3 regions of the Enterobacter sp. 186315 genome follow, and region 3 is predicted to be linked to each of the others. Evidence: riboswitches for the same ligand, from Rfam matches in the RefSeq annotation. Region 3 holds a riboswitch; each other region holds the start of a gene.
What was found. Region 3 has a riboswitch for thiamine pyrophosphate ahead of thiM (hydroxyethylthiazole kinase). Riboswitches for the same ligand answer to the same signal wherever they lie in the genome.

Region 1 (4,316 bases), on a different contig from region 3:
AAGCTGGGAGGCGGAAGCAGGACGCGGCAAGCGCTCGCGTCTGACCTTCCTCTACACCGGGCTGGCGCTACAGCAGCAGCGGGCGGAAGATCTTCTTGAGCAGGATCGAATCGATCAGCTGGTTCAGCTTGTCGGCGATAAGGCCGCCGTTCGGCAGATGCTGGTGTCGCACCTCGGCAGAAGCTTCCGTCAGGGGCGGCACATCCTGCGGGTTGTCTATTACCGTCCGATGAAAAACCTGTTGCCCGGCAGCGCCTTACGCCGCTCTGAAACCCACATGGCGCGGCAGATCTTCAGCGGGCTGACGCGCATAAATGAGGAAAACGGGGAACTGGAAGCGGATATCGCCCACCACTGGCAGCAAATTTCCCCCCTGCACTGGCGCTTCTTCTTACGCCCCGGCATTCATTTCCATCACGGCCGCGAGCTGGAGATGAGCGACGCGATCGCCACTCTGGAGCGCGCCCGCAGGCTGCCGCTCTATTCGCATATCGTGCGTATCCACTCTCCCACCGCCTGGACGCTGGACATCGAACTGTCGCAGCCGGACAAATGGCTGCCGTGGCTGCTGGGATATGTCCCGTCAATGATTTTGCCTGCCGAATGGCACTCCATGGCCAACTTCGCCAGCGTGCCGATTGGCACCGGGCCCTATTCGGTGGCGCGCAATAACAATAATCAGCTTAAGATCCGCGCGTTCGACGACTACTTTGGTTATCGCGCCCTGATCGACGAAGTTAACGTCTGGGTTCTGCCGGATATCAACGAAGAGCTGAGCGTCGGACTGACGCTTGAAGGACCAACGCGCGGCGAAAAGGCGGTGGAGAGCCGTCTTGAAGAGGGCTGTTACTATCTGCTGTTTGACAGCCGCACCCATCGCGGGGCAAACAGGGAGGTGCGAAAGTGGATAAGCCACATTCTCGCACCGGCAAACCTGATTTATCACGCGGAAGAGCAGTACCAAACCTACTGGTTCCCGGCTTACGGCCTGCTGCCCCGCTGGCACCACGCCCATCCGCAGCAGTGCGAAAAGCCGGCCGGGCTGGAGTCCATCACCCTTAGCTACTACCGCGAACATGTCGAGCACCGTTTTATCGCCAGGATCATGTCCAGACTCCTCGCCGCGGTGGGGGTAACGCTGGAGATCCGGGAGATGGATTACGACGACTGGCACCGTGGCGACGAGGTCAGCGATATCTGGCTGAACAGTGCTAACTTTACCCTGCCGCTCGATTTCTCCCTGTTTTCGCACCTGTATGAAGTGCCGCTCATTCAGCACTGTATTGAACGGGACTGGCAGCAGGATGCCACGCAGTGGCGCGCGGGGGAGATGAACCTGGCCGTGTGGTGCCAGCAGCTGCTGGCGGAACAGTCAATTGTGCCGCTGATCCACCACTGGCTGATGATCCAGGGCCAGCGCAGTATGCGCGGCCTGCGGATGAATACCCTCGGCTGGTTTGATTTTAAATCCGCCTGGTTTGCGCCGCCGGAGCCATAATGCTTTCGCAATATTCACCAAATCATTACAATACTGTCGTTCTCAACGGGGTGCTGCATCACTGATGTGCGCTGAGATAATACCCGTCGAACCTGATCCGGATAACGCCGGCGAAGGGATTTGAGGCTGTCTCTCAAAATCCTTTGCCACTCAACTTTGAGGTGCAAAGTGTTAAAAATAGTTCTTCCCCTGCTGGCGCTGTTTGCGCTGCCTGCTTTTGCGAAACCCGTTCTGACGGTCTACACCTACGACTCCTTTTCTGCCGACTGGGGCCCTGGCCCGGTGGTGAAAAAAGCCTTTGAAGCCGACTGCAACTGCGAGCTGAAGTTCGTGGCGCTGGAAGACGGCGTTTCGCTGCTCAACCGTCTGCGCATGGAAGGCAAAAACAGCAAAGCCGACGTGGTGCTTGGTCTCGATAACAACCTGCTGGATGCGGCCTCGCAGACGAAACTGTTCGCTAAAAGCGGCGTCGCGGCGGATGCCGTTAAGGTGCCCGGCGGCTGGAAGAATGACACCTTCGTGCCGTTCGACTACGGCTACTTTGCGTTTGTTTATGACAAGAACAAGCTGAAAAACCCGCCAAAAAGCCTGAAAGAACTGGTCGAAGGCGAACAGAAGTGGCGCGTCATTTATGAAGATCCGCGCACCAGCACCCCGGGCCTCGGCCTGCTGCTGTGGATGCAAAAAGTGTACGGCGATAAAGCGCCGGAAGCCTGGCAGAAGCTGGCGGCGAAAACCGTCACCGTGACCAAAGGCTGGAGCGAAGCCTACGGCCTGTTCCTCAAAGGGGAGAGCGATCTGGTGCTGAGCTACACCACCTCCCCGGCCTACCACATTATTGCCGAGAAGAAAGATAACTACGCGGCGGCCAATTTCGCGGAAGGTCATTACCTTCAGGTGGAAGTCGCTGCGCGCACCGCCGCCAGCAAACAGCCTGAGCTGGCAGAGAAGTTCCTGAAGTTTATGGTCTCCCCGGCGTTCCAGAACGCTATCCCGACCGGCAACTGGATGTACCCGGTCACCGACGTTGCGCTGCCAGCAGGCTTTGAAAAGCTGACAAAACCGCAGACCTCGCTGGAGTTTACGCCGCAGCAGGTGGCCGCACAGCGCGCCGCATGGGTAAGTGAATGGCAACGCGCCGTCAGCCGCTGATCCCCGGCTGGCTGCTCCCCGGACTGCTCGCCGCCGTTCTGATGGTGGCGGTCAGCCTGGGGGCATTTCTGGCGCTGTGGCTTAACGCGCCGGATAGCGATCTGCTCGCGCTCTGGCACGACAGCTACCTGTGGCACGTGATCCGTTTCTCGTTCTGGCAGGCGTTTCTCTCGGCGCTGCTGTCGGTGGTGCCCGCCATCTTCCTCGCCCGCGCCCTTTACCGCAGACGCTTCCCCGGCAGACAGGCGTTACTGCGCCTGTGCGCCATGACGCTGATCCTCCCGGTGCTGGTGGCGGTGTTCGGTATTTTGAGCGTTTACGGGCGTCAGGGCTGGCTGGCCTCGCTCTTTGCCCTGCTCGGCCTGGAGTGGAATTTCTCTCCCTACGGGCTGAAAGGCATTCTGCTGGCACACGTCTTTTTCAATATGCCGATGGCGACGCGCCTCTTTTTACAGGCGCTGGAAAGCATTCCCGGCGAGCAGCGTCAGCTTGCCGCCCAGCTGGATATGCGCGGCTGGTCGTTCTTCCGCTTCGTTGAATGGCCGTGGCTGCGCCGACAAATTCCCCCGGTCGCCGCGCTGATCTTTATGCTCTGCTTTGCCAGCTTCGCCACCGTGCTCTCTCTCGGCGGCGGGCCGCAGGCGACCACCATCGAGCTGGCTATCTATCAGGCGCTGAGCTACGACTACGATCCGGGCCGCGCGGCGCTGCTGGCGATCGTGCAGATGATCTGCTGCCTGGGTCTGGTGCTGCTGAGCCAGCGCTTAAGCAAAGCGATTCCCGTGGGACATAACCACATTGCGGGCTGGCGCGATCCGCAGGACAGCCTGCACGGTCGGATAAGCGATATCGTTCTGATTACGCTGGCGCTCCTGCTTCTGCTGCCGCCGCTGCTGGCGGTGGTGGTGGATGGGGTGAATCTGAACATGCTTTCGGTGCTGCAACAGCCCGTGCTCTGGCAGGCGACCTTTACCTCGCTGCGCATCGCTCTCGGAGCCGGGGTATTGTGCGTGCTGCTGACCCTGATGCTGCTCTGGAGCAGCCGCGAGCTGTACGCCCGCGAGCAACGCAAAGCCGGGCAGGCTCTGGAACTGACGGGCATGCTGATTCTGGCGATGCCCGGCATCGTGCTGGCAACCGGCTTCTTTTTACTCTTCAACAGCACCGTCGGCCTGCCCGAGCGCGCCGATGGCATTGTGATTTTCACTAACGCCTTAATGGCTATTCCCTACGCGCTCAAGGTGCTCGAAAACCCGATGCGCGACGTGAACAGCCGCTACAGTTTACTGTGCCAGTCGCTGGGCATGCGCGGCTGGCAGCGGCTAAAGGTGGTGGAGCTACGCGCCCTGAAGCGCCCGATTGCGCAGGCGCTGGCCTTCGCCAGCGTGCTGTCGATTGGGGATTTCGGCGTGGTCGCGCTATTTGGCAACGAGGATTTCCGCACGCTGCCCTTCTGGCTTTATCAGCAAATCGGCTCATACCGCAGCCAGGACGGCGCGGTGACGGCCCTACTGCTGCTGCTGCTCTGCTTTGCCCTTTTTACCGTTATCGAAAAACTTCCGGGACGCGATGTTAAAACTGATTGATGTAACCTGGCTCTATCAGCATCTGCCGATGCGTTTCTCCCTTTCCGTGCGTCAGGGCGAAATGATTGCCGTGCTTGGCC
Region 2 (4,316 bases), on a different contig from region 3:
GACGCGCCACGGTGCCCGGCGGCGGTAACAGGGGTAAATCGTCGTAGCGATACCAGTCCGCCGACAGCAGCTCTTTCTGGTCGATGACGATCTCGCCGCTGTCGTATTCAGCCATAAAGGCGGTCATTAGCGACTGCGGGAAGGGCCACGGCTGAGAGGTGACGTAGCGCAGGTTTTTCACCTTGATGCCGCTCTCTTCCATCACTTCGCGCGCGACCGCCTGCTCCAGCGTTTCGCCCACTTCGACGAACCCAGCCAGCACGGTATGCACGCCGTTGCGATGGCGGGTGTGCTGCGCCAGCAAAATGGAATCATCACGACGAATGGCGACAATGATGCACGGGGCAATTTGCGGGTAGTAGCGTTCGCGGCAGTGGCTGCACAGCATCGCCCACTCGGTTTTGCTCGGGTGCATGGTGTGGCCGCAGTAGCCGCAGTATTTGTGCGAGCGGTAGAACTCCGCGAGCTGCACGCCGCGACCGGCAAGCTGAAACAGCCCGACATCCAGATCGAGCACCTGGCGAACGGATCCCATATCCTGACGGCGCGCCTGCTGAACCAGCCATACCGACTCGCCCTGCCACTCGCCGATCCTGAGCGCAGGTTGCCCCACCAGATCGAACGTGTCCGCCGCGCCAAACGGGATTTCGCCCGCAGGAAGCCATAATTTTTGTTCGTGGCAGACTAACCACCAGCCGCGATCTGATTTTTCAATAATACGATCCATATCTATTGCACTACCTTCGCTTCACTGACATGTTGTTAGCATTGTGATTACATTTTGGGTACGCAGAGTTAATTCTAAACCTTGTGGAGTCGAACATGTTAAACCAGCTAGAAAGCCTTACAGAGCGCGTTGGAGGAAGTAACACACTGGTGGATCGCTGGCTACATGTGCGCAAGCATCTGCTCGTTGCTTATTACAATCTGGTCGGTATTAAGCCTGGCAAAGAATCCTACATGCGTCTGAACGAAAAAGCGCTGGATGATTTTTGTCAGAGCCTGGTCGACTACCTGTCCGACGGCCATTTCAATATTTATGAGCGCATTATCCGCGAAATGGAAGGCACAGGTCTCGCATTAACCGCGTCGAGGCTTTATCCGCAGCTGGAGGACAATACCCAGCAGATTATGGATTACTACGACTCCACGCTTGAGAACGCTATCGATCACGATAACTATCTTGAGTTCCAGCAGGCGCTGTCCGATCTGGGCGAGGCGCTGGAAGAGCGCTTCACGCTGGAGGATAAGCTTATTTGCCTGGCGCTGGATAACAATCTGAAGCTCGGCAACGAAGAGAACGTCGCGCCACCCGCTTGAGTTCTGAGTCGTTAACGAGTAGTTTACAAACATTCGCCCCTCTTCGGAGGGGGATTTTTCTTGTCGGAGTGCCTAGCGTTGCCAAAACGCAGGCTGAGACCGTTAATTCGGGATCCGCGGAACCTGATCAGGCTAATACCTGCGAAGGGAACAAGAGTCTATCTGCTGTTGTATCGCCTCCGGGCGATCTCCTCTTGCTTCATCCGTCGTCTGACAAGCCACGTCCTTCACTTTTGGAATGAGCTATGTCTGCCACAAAACTGACCCGCCGCGAACAGCGCGCAAACGCACAACGCTTCATCGACACTCTGGAAGGCACCGCTTTCCCCAACTCAAAACGGATCTACATTACCGGCTCCCAGGCGGATATTCGCGTGCCGATGCGTGAGATCCAGCTAAGCCCTACCCTTATCAGCGGCAGCAAAGAGCACCCGCAGTTTGAAGAGAACGAAGCAATCCCGGTGTACGACACCTCCGGCCCCTACGGCGACCCTGAGGTGGCGATTAACGTGCAGCAGGGGCTGGCAAAGCTGCGCCAGCCGTGGATTGACGCCCGCGCCGATAGCGAGGCGCTAAACGAGCAAAGCTCCGCGTATACCAAGGAACGCCTTGCTGACGACGGTCTGGACGAACTGCGTTTTACCGGCCTGCTGACGCCAAAACGCGCCAGAGCGGGCAAACGCGTGACCCAGCTGCACTACGCCCGTCAGGGGATCGTGACCCCAGAGATGGAGTTCATCGCCATCCGCGAGAACATGGGCCGCGAGCGCATCCGCAGCGAGGTGCTGCGCCACCAGCATCCGGGCGAGGGCTTTGGCGCGCGCCTGCCGGAAAATATCACCCCGGAGTTTGTGCGTGACGAAGTGGCCGCCGGGCGCGCCATTATTCCCGCCAATATCAACCACCCGGAATCCGAGCCGATGATTATTGGCCGCAACTTCCTCGTGAAGGTGAACGCCAACATCGGTAACTCTGCCGTGACGTCGTCTATCGAAGAGGAGGTGGAAAAGCTGGTGTGGTCAACCCGCTGGGGCGCGGACACGGTGATGGATCTCTCCACCGGGCGTTACATCCACGAAACCCGCGAGTGGATTTTGCGTAACAGCCCGGTTCCGATCGGCACCGTCCCGATTTATCAGGCGCTGGAAAAAGTGAACGGCATAGCAGAAAACCTCACCTGGGAGGCCTTCCGCGATACGCTGCTGGAGCAGGCCGAACAGGGGGTGGATTACTTCACCATCCACGCGGGCGTGCTGCTGCGCTACGTGCCGATGACCGCCAAACGCCTGACCGGGATTGTCTCGCGCGGCGGTTCGATCATGGCGAAATGGTGCCTGTCCCATCATCAGGAAAACTTCCTCTACGAACATTTCCGCGAGATTTGCGAAATCTGCGCGGCCCACGATGTCTCGCTGTCGCTGGGCGACGGCCTGCGCCCCGGCTCGATTCAGGACGCCAACGACGAAGCGCAGTTTGCCGAGCTGCATACCCTGGGCGAGCTGACCAAAATTGCCTGGGAGTATGACGTGCAGGTGATGATTGAAGGCCCGGGACACGTACCGATGCAGATGATCCGCCGCAACATGACCGAAGAGCTGGAGCACTGCCACGAAGCGCCGTTCTACACCCTGGGGCCGCTGACCACCGATATCGCGCCGGGCTACGACCACTTCACCTCCGGGATTGGCGCGGCGATGATTGGCTGGTTTGGCTGCGCGATGCTCTGCTACGTGACGCCGAAAGAGCACCTCGGCCTGCCGAACAAAGAGGACGTGAAGCAGGGGCTGATCACCTACAAAATCGCCGCCCACGCGGCGGATCTGGCGAAGGGCCATCCGGGGGCGCAAATCCGCGATAACGCCATGTCGAAGGCACGCTTTGAATTCCGCTGGGAAGATCAGTTCAACCTGGCCCTCGACCCGTTCACCGCCCGCGCTTATCACGACGAAACTCTGCCGCAGGAGTCCGGCAAAGTGGCGCACTTCTGCTCCATGTGCGGGCCAAAATTCTGCTCGATGAAAATCAGCCAGGAGGTGCGCGACTACGCTGCCGCCCAGGCCATCGAGGTGGGAATGGCGGAGATGTCCAAGAACTTCCGCGCGAAAGGCGGCGAGATCTACCTCAAAAAAGAGGAGGCATAATGTACCAGCCCGATTTCCCAACGGTTCCCTTCCGGCTCGGCCTTTACCCGGTGGTGGACAGCGTGATGTGGATTGAGCGTCTGCTACAGGCCGGCGTTCGCACCCTTCAGCTGCGCATCAAGGATAAGCGCGATGACGAGGTAGAGGCCGACGTGGTCGCCGCCGTTGTGCTGGGGCGGCAGTACAGCGCCCGGCTGTTTATCAACGACTACTGGCGGCTGGCGATTAAGCACCGCGCTTACGGCGTGCATCTGGGTCAGGAAGATCTGGAGACCACCGATCTGAGCGCCATTCGCGAGGCGGGGCTGCGGCTCGGCGTGTCAACGCACGATGACATGGAAATTGATATCGCCCTCGCCGCGCGTCCGTCCTATATCGCCCTCGGCCACGTCTTCCCGACGCAGACCAAGCAGATGCCGTCGGCGCCGCAGGGGCTGGCGCAGCTTGCTCGCCATATCGAGCGTCTGGCCGATTACCCGACCGTCGCCATCGGCGGGATTAGCCTTGAACGCGCCCCGGCGGTGCTGGAAACCGGCGTGGGAAGTATCGCCGTGGTCAGCGCCATCACGCAGGCCGCTGACTGGCAGGCAGCCACCGCGCAGCTGTTAACGCTGGCAGGAGCGGGTGATGAACGATCGTGACTTTATGCGCTACAGCCGCCAGATCCTGCTGGAGGATATCGCCATCGACGGGCAGCAAACGCTGCTCGCCAGCCGGGTGCTGATTGTCGGTCTGGGGGGCTTAGGCGCACCGGCCGCGCTGTATCTGGCGGGTGCAGGCGTGGGCACGCTGGTGCTGGCGGACGACGACGAAGTTCACCTCAGCAACCTGCAACGCCAGATCCTCTTTACCACG
Region 3 (4,316 bases):
CCCGTATTACCTGATCTGGATAATGCCAGCGTAGTCCTGGCGACTATCATCATATAAATCAAAAGATTATTACTCCTTTTCGTCCCGTATTGTCCAGCCGTAACACATTGAGGCTCTCCAAATGGGACACAAAACCATTCGCCACACCGTTAAACGTAACGGGGTTTATTATGTTCGTTTTCGCTTGCCTGATATTAAGTTTTTCCGTTAGTCGTTAGAGACTGACAGCCACACCAGGCGCAGTTGCTCATGTCTTTTGCTTCTCCTGTAATTCCTTTGGTTCAACGTGGAACCATCCAACCGGATCACTTCGGTAGGCGTCTTTCTGAGTATGGCAATAGTTTGAAGCAGCAGAACGAACAATGGCTGGCGCAACAATTTCTGAATGATGTGCGGCGCCATATTCAGCCAATGGTTGCTCAGGAAGACCGCGAGGTTGTCACTCCTTCGCGAAATGAGGAAGAACACACTGAAGCTCAACCAGAACACGTGTTAACAATGGCTGGCGTGTGGAATATGTATAAAGATGAGAAAGCCCAAAACTGGACGAAGGCAATTTAACAGGCCAATGAGCGCTTTATGGAAGTCATGTTAATTGTCCTCGGTGCATCAACAGAAGTAACGAAGATAACCAAGCAGGACATCATGCAGGTGATGGAAGTTGTTGAAAACATGCCAAAGCGCGTTGTACAGCCTTATCGGTCGATTACTGTTCAGCAACTAACCGAGTGGGATTTCCTTGTTTCGTTAACCATCAATGGAAAGTGAAGATTTTCTAGCCTGTGTCGGGTAAGAACATGCATAAAATCGGCAAGGTCTTGGCTGATGTCCGTGATCAGCTGGGTATTTCGTATCTTGATGATTGTGGACAGCGCCGACTGGCAAATTCATTCCGGCAAACCATGATTTTAACCTATTAAGCTGGCAGGGTTGTAACTTGGCACATCTGCAACAGGTAATCGTTCATGAGAAAAGCGGATCAGGAATCACCCAGGATTATCTGCATATGTTTCCTTTATTTTCAGTCTGCTATTTGAATGATGGTCTTCACTGGGAATGATGAAATCAAAATTTTGTCTACCATTTTGATGCCGATCAAAAAAGTCTTTAGGAATCATCTTGAAATGGAGGTTCAGAGTATTCATATAGTTTGAGTATTCATTTCAAAAGGAAATTGGATCTATGGCAAATTGCGAAGATCAGCATCGTTACTGGGATTTTTTTGAAAAGCTTCCTGACGATCAAGGAGGAATGGGTAGACATAAATGTTGTGGTTGCGCGTATGAAAAAGGTTATGAAGCAGGTATAAGGCGCGATGAAACACTTTGGATTAATTTAGATTCCCTTCCTGAAAGCCAAGCTGGAAATGTAAGGCATAAGAGCCCGCATGCTGCCTATGCTCAGGGGTATCTTGACGGAATATCTATGTCTTATGGAAAAAGTAATCGTTGATGAAACTTATCGAAGGGAGAAGAAATGACTAGCCGAAGAATTGCTTATGCCTATTACGATCCAAAATGGAACAAATCAACGATGCCAATTGTAGCGCTAAACAGAGTTGAAGTTGAGCCGTTGGAATATGAAGCAGAAATGAAAGGATATCTTCACTGTCCTTCATGCTATGAACCTTTGTTAAGAGTTCCAGGAGATCCAGCTGTGTCTATCATGGCGAATGGCGCTGAAGCTCTTTTTAGACACTACCCTGATGAAGACGCACCGTATTGCCGTTTACGAAGTGGGATCATGGTTGGGAAAAAATACGATAACGAAGCCGAAGCAGCACAAGCCGTTGAAGATGGTGAACTTATTATTATTAGTGGTTTCAAGCAAGAGCGGCCTCAGAATAACGCAAGACAACATGATGAGGAACATGCTGAACTGGTTGAAACAGAATTTGAAAGTGAGAATGGGCCGCCTGTTAATGTTCCTGCCTCTAGGCATGAAGGCCAGACCTTCAACCTACCAAGTAAGGTGACAAGCGTTCAATCGTTGTGCACCAATTTTCGCCAAAACTACTATCGAGATATCCACGTTGCGGTAGGGGACCATGTATATCATTATGTTTTAGCAGAGTCTTTGAAAGAGGCTGCTGAGATCGATTCTGAAGATGATATTCCCAATTTTTATTTTGGAGAAATTGTACGCATAGATCGATTTGAACATAACAGTCACGTATTTTTGAGGCACCCTAGGCTTGTTGGCAATGTCGATTTCAGAATATCTGCCAGTAATGGTGATTTGGATGCCAGAGGAATTACTCAGGCAAACGCATTGAGGCGGATTCTGCTCTTTTTTGGAAAAATAGCCTCATGTGGTGCAGGATACTGGTCCAAAGATAAAACGTGGGGAGAAATTGCCATACTTCCAGCGAAGTATGAGGATTTTCTTCGTACGAACTACAGACGTGACGAAGAGTAATTTTCAACATGTTTCAAATAGCAGGGGCATTTTTTTTTGCCCCTGACTAGCGTCAGTGTAATTGTCACTCATCCTTTCACACATTGCCCAAAAGGTTCGCTTTAGCCGTTTACAGCACTTCCCGCTAGCATTACTATCCCGTTCAGAGATTAATGAGAAGCATTAATCTCAAACTTTTGATTTTGTAGTAAATGACTCGGGGTGCCCTTCTTTGTGAAGGCTGAGAAATACCCGTATTACCTGATCTGGATAATGCCAGCGTAGGGAAGTCAGATGCCTTCCCGGACATCGCTTCTTCACGCAAGGCAGGAGCGATACCATGCAGCCTGACCTGCTCGATCTACACGTTTTACATCAGTTCCGAACCCGTTCTCCGCTTACCCACTGTATGACCAACGATGTCGTACAGACGTTCACGGCCAACGTGCTGCTGGCGCTTGGCGCGTCACCTGCGATGGTGATTGAGGCCGAAGAGGCCGAGCAGTTCGCCGCGCTGGCGGACGCGCTGCTCATTAACGTCGGCACGCTCACCGCGCCCCGGGCGCAGTCGATGCGCCGGGCGATTGAAAGCGCCGTGGCGGCAGGCAAGCCCTGGACGCTCGATCCGGTTGCGGTGGGGGCGCTGGCGTTTCGCACCCGCTTTTGCCAGCAAGTTCTCTCCCTCCAGCCTGCCGCCATTCGCGGTAATGCCTCCGAAATCCTCGCCCTTGCCGGGATGAGCGCGGGCGGGCGCGGCGTGGATACCACCGATACCGCCGCCAGCGCGCTGCCTGCGGCACAGGCGCTGGCGCGGCAGACCAACGCGATTGTGGCGGTGACCGGGGAGGTGGATTACATCACCGACGGGCAGCGCACCCGGTCGATAGCGGGCGGCGATCCGCTGATGACCCGCGTGGTGGGAACGGGCTGCGCGCTCTCGGCGGTAGTAGCGGCCAGCTGTTCGCTACCCGGCGACAGGCTCGACAACGTGGCGGCGGCCTGCGGCTTTATGAAACGCGCCGGCTCGGTTGCCATAAGCCACTCTCGCGGCCCGGGCAGCTTCGCCAGCGCGTTCCTCGATGCGCTCTACGCGCTGGAGGATCGCGCATGAAGCGAATCAACGCATTAACCATTGCCGGGACCGACCCGAGCGGCGGGGCGGGGATCCAGGCCGATCTCAAAACCTTCTCGGCGCTGGGGGCGTACGGCTGTTCCGTTATTACCGCGCTGGTGGCGCAAAATACGCGCGGCGTGCAGTCGGTGTACCGCATCGAGCCTGATTTTGTGGCGGCGCAGCTCGATTCGGTGTTCAGCGACGTGCGCATTGATACCACCAAAATCGGGATGCTGGCGGAAACGGATATCGTCGAGGCGGTGGCGGAAAGGCTCAGGCGCTATGAGGTGCAAAACGTGGTGCTCGATACCGTGATGCTGGCGAAAAGCGGCGACCCGCTGCTCTCATCCTCGGCGGTGGATACGCTTCGTAAAAAGCTGCTGCCGCAGGTGGCGCTGATCACGCCAAACCTGCCGGAGGCCGCCGCGCTGCTCGACGCGCCGCATGCGCAAAACGAGCGCGAGATGAAAGCCCAGGGCCACGCGCTGCTGGCGATGGGCTGCGGGGCGGTGCTGATGAAAGGCGGTCATCTTGATGATGCCGAAAGTCCGGACTGGCTCTTTACCCGCGACGACGAGGTGCGTTTTACCGCCCCGCGCGTGCAGACCAAAAACACCCACGGGACGGGATGTACGCTCTCGGCGGCGCTGGCGGCGCTGCGCCCGCGCCATCAGAACTGGGGCGATACGGTACAGGAGGCCAAGACCTGGCTTTCTGCCGCGCTGGCCAAAGCCGATACTCTGGAGGTGGGTCACGGTATTGGGCCGGTTCATCATTTTCATGAATGGTGGTAGATCGTATACTG

Region 1: it holds a riboswitch for thiamine pyrophosphate, as region 3 does, so the genes downstream of both, thiB (thiamine ABC transporter substrate binding subunit) here and thiM (hydroxyethylthiazole kinase) in region 3, are expected to answer to the same signal.
Region 2: it holds a riboswitch for thiamine pyrophosphate, as region 3 does, so the genes downstream of both, thiC (phosphomethylpyrimidine synthase ThiC) here and thiM (hydroxyethylthiazole kinase) in region 3, are expected to answer to the same signal.

The regions. Positions count from the first base shown of each region.
Region 1 is NZ_JBPTTK010000002.1:318,290-322,605, reverse strand. Features, by position in the region: gene sgrR (HTH-type transcriptional regulator SgrR) at 1-1,498, shown strand, start outside; TPP riboswitch at 1,535-1,635, shown strand; gene thiB (thiamine ABC transporter substrate binding subunit) at 1,667-2,650, shown strand; gene thiP (thiamine/thiamine pyrophosphate ABC transporter permease ThiP) at 2,626-4,236, shown strand; gene thiQ (thiamine ABC transporter ATP-binding protein ThiQ) at 4,220-4,316, shown strand, end outside.
Region 2 is NZ_JBPTTK010000031.1:17,743-22,058, reverse strand. Features, by position in the region: gene nudC (NAD(+) diphosphatase) at 1-727, opposite strand, end outside; gene rsd (sigma D regulator) at 823-1,320, shown strand; TPP riboswitch at 1,375-1,487, shown strand; gene thiC (phosphomethylpyrimidine synthase ThiC) at 1,566-3,461, shown strand; gene thiE (thiamine phosphate synthase) at 3,461-4,102, shown strand; gene thiF (thiazole biosynthesis adenylyltransferase ThiF) at 4,089-4,316, shown strand, end outside.
Region 3 is NZ_JBPTTK010000007.1:156,577-160,892, reverse strand. Features, by position in the region: partial or broken gene ACSVHP_RS10525 (hypothetical protein) at 122-1,060, shown strand; gene ACSVHP_RS10520 (hypothetical protein) at 1,183-1,452, shown strand; gene ACSVHP_RS10515 (hypothetical protein) at 1,477-2,418, shown strand; TPP riboswitch at 2,606-2,702, shown strand; gene thiM (hydroxyethylthiazole kinase) at 2,738-3,508, shown strand; gene thiD (bifunctional hydroxymethylpyrimidine kinase/phosphomethylpyrimidine kinase) at 3,505-4,305, shown strand.